One region of the Streptomyces sp. NPDC052040 genome, then DNA from elsewhere that is predicted to be linked to it. Evidence: predicted binding sites of a transcription regulator. Region 1 holds the regulator's gene; the other holds the start of a gene.
What was found. The regulator HspR, encoded in region 1, represses chaperone genes until heat shock. The targets are predictions, from matches to a motif close to TTGAGNNNNNNNNNCTCAA.

Region 2: dnaK (molecular chaperone DnaK) is a predicted target of HspR. The motif match lies at 1,302-1,320, and genes of this name have one in related genera.

The regions. Positions count from the first base shown of each region.
Region 1 covers NZ_JBIUBV010000012.1:157,096-159,293, reverse strand. Annotated here, with positions in the region: gene ACIHAA_RS23235 (sugar ABC transporter substrate-binding protein) at 1-617, opposite strand, end outside; gene ACIHAA_RS23230 (heat shock protein transcriptional repressor HspR) at 1,010-1,459, opposite strand; gene dnaJ (molecular chaperone DnaJ) at 1,464-2,198, opposite strand, start outside.
Region 2 covers NZ_JBIUBV010000008.1:62,015-64,212, reverse strand. Annotated here, with positions in the region: gene dnaK (molecular chaperone DnaK) at 1-1,144, opposite strand, end outside; gene ACIHAA_RS17995 (PucR family transcriptional regulator) at 1,418-2,198, opposite strand, start outside.

The DNA of each region.
Region 1 (2,198 bases):
GTGTCGTAGGACTTGACGATGTTGACCTTGCCCTGGAGCTCGCCGAGCGCGCCCGCCTTGAACTGGGCCGCGTTGGGGTCGGTGACCGAGCCGTTCATCATGACGACCTTGGCGGTCTCCGCCTTGCTGCCGAGCGCGTCCACCAGGGCGCGGCCCTGCACCTGGCCGACCAGCTCGTTGTCGAAGGAGATGTACGCGTCGATCGGTCCCTGCGCGAGCCGGTCGTAGGCGATGACCGGGATGCCCGCGTCCTTGGCCTTCTGCACGCCGGGCGCGATGGACTTGGCGTCCACCGGGTCCACCAGCAGGACGTCCACCTTGTCGGCGACCATCTGGTCGAGCTGCTCGCTCTGCTTGGCCGCGTCCGCGTTGGCGTTGGCGTAGACGACCTTGCCCTTGTCGTGGGTGAGGGAGCGCACCTGGTCCCGGATGATCGGGTAGTCGAACTTGTCGTACCTCGGGTTCTCCTTCTCCGGCAGGAGGAGACCCACTGTGATGTCGTCGCCCTTCTTCGGAGAGGCGGAGCTGCTGCCCCCGCCGACTCCGTCGACGACCCCGCACGCGGCGAGGGAGACGGCCGCCGGTGCGGCGGCCAGGGCTATGGCGATTCGACGCACAGCGGTCCTGCGGGTGGTACGAGCGTTCACATCAGACCTTCCGGGCGGGGGAGCAGCATTGCGACCCAGGTGGCTGAAAGCCAACGCGGCAACGGTGGGCAGCGTCAAGAAGTACCGGTTAACGAGATGGCAACAGCATCCCCGTGGAAGTCAAGTGAAAACCAAGAGGGTCTTGTGCGGCGCCCGTTTCCAAACCCCCGCCGGATGGAGATTCCACCCCCGGCCTGCGCGGGCTCCGCGCCCGGCGCTCCGTCAACTCGCTGGGCAGGCAGGGGCGTTCAGCGATGCCTGCAAACGTGATCCGCGTCACTTCCGCGTCGGGGCGGGGGCATACGGAAGGGCCCGGAGCCGTTTCCGGCCTCCGGGCCCTTCCCTGTCCACGCGACCGCGCGTCAGTCGTTCAGCTGCCGCTTGGGCCGCCACACCACCAGCGCGCTGGTCTGCTGCACCTCCTGGTACGGCACCAGGTCGCGACGGTACGAGGCGTGCACCGCGGCCTCGCGCTGACGCATCGTCGCCGCCGCGCCCTCCAGCGCGTCCTGGAGCTCCGCCATCCGGGACTGGAGCGCGGCGACCTGGTTCTCCAGCTCGATGATGCGCTTGATCCCGGCCAGGTTGATGCCCTCGTCCTGCGACAACTGCTGCACCTGGCGGAGCAGTTCGATGTCGCGGGCCGAGTAGCGGCGGCCCCGGCCCGCGGTGCGGTCCGGGGACACCAGCCCGAGGCGGTCGTACTGGCGCAGCGTCTGTGGGTGCAGTCCGGAGAGCTGGGCCGCCACCGAGATGACATAGACCGGGGTGTCCTCGGTCAGTTCGTACGGGTTGCGTCGACGGCCGTCCATCGCCTCATGCTCCCTTCGCGGCCTGGAACAACTCCGCTCGCGGGTCCTCTTCCGAGGTGGCCTCGCGATAGGCCTCCAGTGCGTCGCGGGCCTTGCCCGAGACGTCCTGGGGGACCGCCACCTCCACGGTGACCAGCAGGTCGCCCCGGGTGCCGTCCTTGCGGACCGCGCCCTTGCCGCGGGCACGCATGGTGCGCCCGTTCGGCGTGCCCGGGGGTAGCTTCAGGGTGACCGGGGACCCGCCCAGGGTGGGCACCCGGATGTCGGCGCCGAGCGCCGCCTCCGCGAACGTCACCGGCACGGTCACCGTCAGATTGTCGTCCTTGCGGCCGAAGACCGGATGCGCGTTGACATGCACGACGACATACAGGTCGCCGGCCGGGCCGCCCCGCTCACCGGGCGCGCCCTTGCCGCGCAGCCGGATGCGCTGCCCGTCGGAGACACCCGCGGGGATGCGCACCTGCATCGTCCGGGAGGACTTCGCCCGGCCGCTGCCCTTGCAGACCTCGCAGGGCTCCTCCGCGATCAGACCGCGGCCCTTGCAGTCGGGGCAGGGGTCGGTCAGCGAGAAGCCGCCGCCCGAACCCCGTGCCACCTGCCCGGTGCCGACGCAGGTCGGGCACACCCGGGGGGTGCCGTTCTTGTCGCCGGTGCCCGAGCAGGCCTTGCAGGGCGCCTGGGAGGACATGCGCAGCGGTACGGTCGCGCCGTCCACCGCCTCCATGAAGCTCAGCGTGAC
Region 2 (2,198 bases), on a different contig from region 1:
CGCCCTTGGTCTCGATACCGAGGGACAGCGGGGTGACGTCGAGCAGCAGGACGTCCTTGACCTCGCCCTTGAGGACACCGGCCTGGAGCGAGGCGCCGACGGCCACCACCTCGTCCGGGTTGACGCCCTTGTGCGGCTCCTTGCCGGTCATCTCCCGGACCAGGTCCGTCACCGCGGGCATCCGGGTCGAGCCGCCGACGAGGATGACATGGTCGATGTCGGCCACCTTGATCCCGGCGTCCTTGACGGCCTGATGGAAGGGGCCCTTGCAGCGCTCCAGCAGATCGGCCGTCAGCTGCTGGAACTGAGCCCTCGTCAGCTTCTCGTCCAGATGCAGCGGGCCCTCCGCCGAGGCTGTCACATAGGGCAGGTTGACCGAGGTCTCGGAGGAGCTCGACAGCTCGATCTTGGCCTTCTCCGCGGCTTCGCGCAGCCGCTGCACCGCCATCTTGTCCTGGGACAGGTCGATGCCGTACCCGTTCTTGAACTGCTTGACCAGGTGGTCGACGATCCGCTGGTCCCAGTCGTCGCCGCCGAGGCGGGTGTCCCCGTTGGTCGCCTTGACCTCGATGACGCCGTCGCCCATCTCCAGGAGCGACACGTCGAAGGTGCCGCCGCCCAGGTCGAAGACGAGGACCGTCTGGTCGTTCTCCTTGTCGAGTCCGTACGCCAGCGCCGCCGCGGTCGGCTCATTGATGATCCGCAGGACGTTCAGGCCCGCGATCTCCCCGGCCTCCTTGGTGGCCTGCCGCTGGGTGTCGTCGAAGTACGCGGGCACCGTGATCACCGCGTCGGTGACGTCCTCGCCGAGGTAGGCCTCCGCGTCGCGCTTCAGCTTCTGGAGGACGCGTGCGGAGATCTCCTGCGCGGTGTACCGCTTGCCGTCGATGGTGCCGCTCTCCGGGAAGCGCCATGTCTGGTCGTCCATGTGGCGCTTGACAGAGCGCGCGGTGCGCTCGACGTTGGTCACCGCCTGCCGCTTGGCGACCTCGCCGACCAGGACCTCGCCGTTCTTGGCGAAGGCCACGACCGACGGCGTGGTCCTGGCGCCCTCGGTGTTGGTGATGACCGTGGGCTCGCCGCCCTCCAGGACCGAGACCACCGAGTTGGTGGTGCCGAGGTCGATACCGACCGGACGTGCCATGAGGCTCTCCCTCCTCGTAGTCGCTGTGTGCCTCTCGGTTTCCCTTGTTTCCCTTGTTTCCCTTGTTTCCCCGCCGTGCCGGACCGCTGGAGCGGTGCTGCGTCACCCCTTCCCGCCTGCGACTTCGTCCGGCTTTCCACTCATGCCCGAATGAAACTTGAGTCTCCTCCTGTCAAGGTTACGCCCGCCCGGGGCGATGCCTCTTTCATCGTCCGCTCGGACGGTCCCCGCGGCGATCCGGGCGTCCCGGACGGGTGGCGCGCCGCCCGGCGGTCAGCTGCCGATGGTGCGGGCGATGTCCAGGGTCAGGCGCTGCCAGGGGTCGCGCGGGTCGCGGGACGTCAGGGCCTCGATGCGGCGCAGCCGGTAGCGCAGCGACTGGGGGTGCAGCTGGAGCGCGCGGGCCGCGGCGGTCGCCGACCCGGCCTCGATGTATGCGGTCAGGGCCTGGAGCAGATGGCTCTGCTCCGGCTCGGTCAGCGGCCCGAGGACCAGCCGGGCGATGTGGTCCGGGGTGGCGGCCGGGTGCCCGGCGAGCAGGGCCAGGACATGGGCGTCGCCGTCGGTGAGGAGGCGGCCGGGGCGGTGGGCGTGGGCGGGCGCGGTGTCGAGGGCGTCGGCGGCGAGCCGGTGGGCCGCGGCGATGCGGTCCAGCCCCTCCCCCGTGATCGCGCAGGCCCGCCAGCCCCGCTCGTCGAGGGCGGCCGGGGCGCGGTGGACCGCCGCCTGGGGAAGCAGCAGCACGGCCCGGGAGCCGCGCACCGTCGAGAGCGGCGGCGGTGCGGTGCCGCCGTCGCCGAGCGCCGCGAGGAGGTCCGCGACCGCCTCGTACGACATGTCGGGGCCGCCCGCGTCCTTCGGCTCGGCGACCAGCAGGCAGTAGGGGTCGGGGAGTTGGATGCCCAGCCGGGCCGAGCGGTCCGCCCGGGCGCCCGGTGAGGCGTGCCGCCCGGCGATCAGGTCGTCGAGCAGCAGCCGCAGGGCCCGGTCGCGGTCCCCGGCGATGTCCTCGGTGGTCGCCGCGTAGGCCGAGGCCATCTCCTCGGACAGGGTG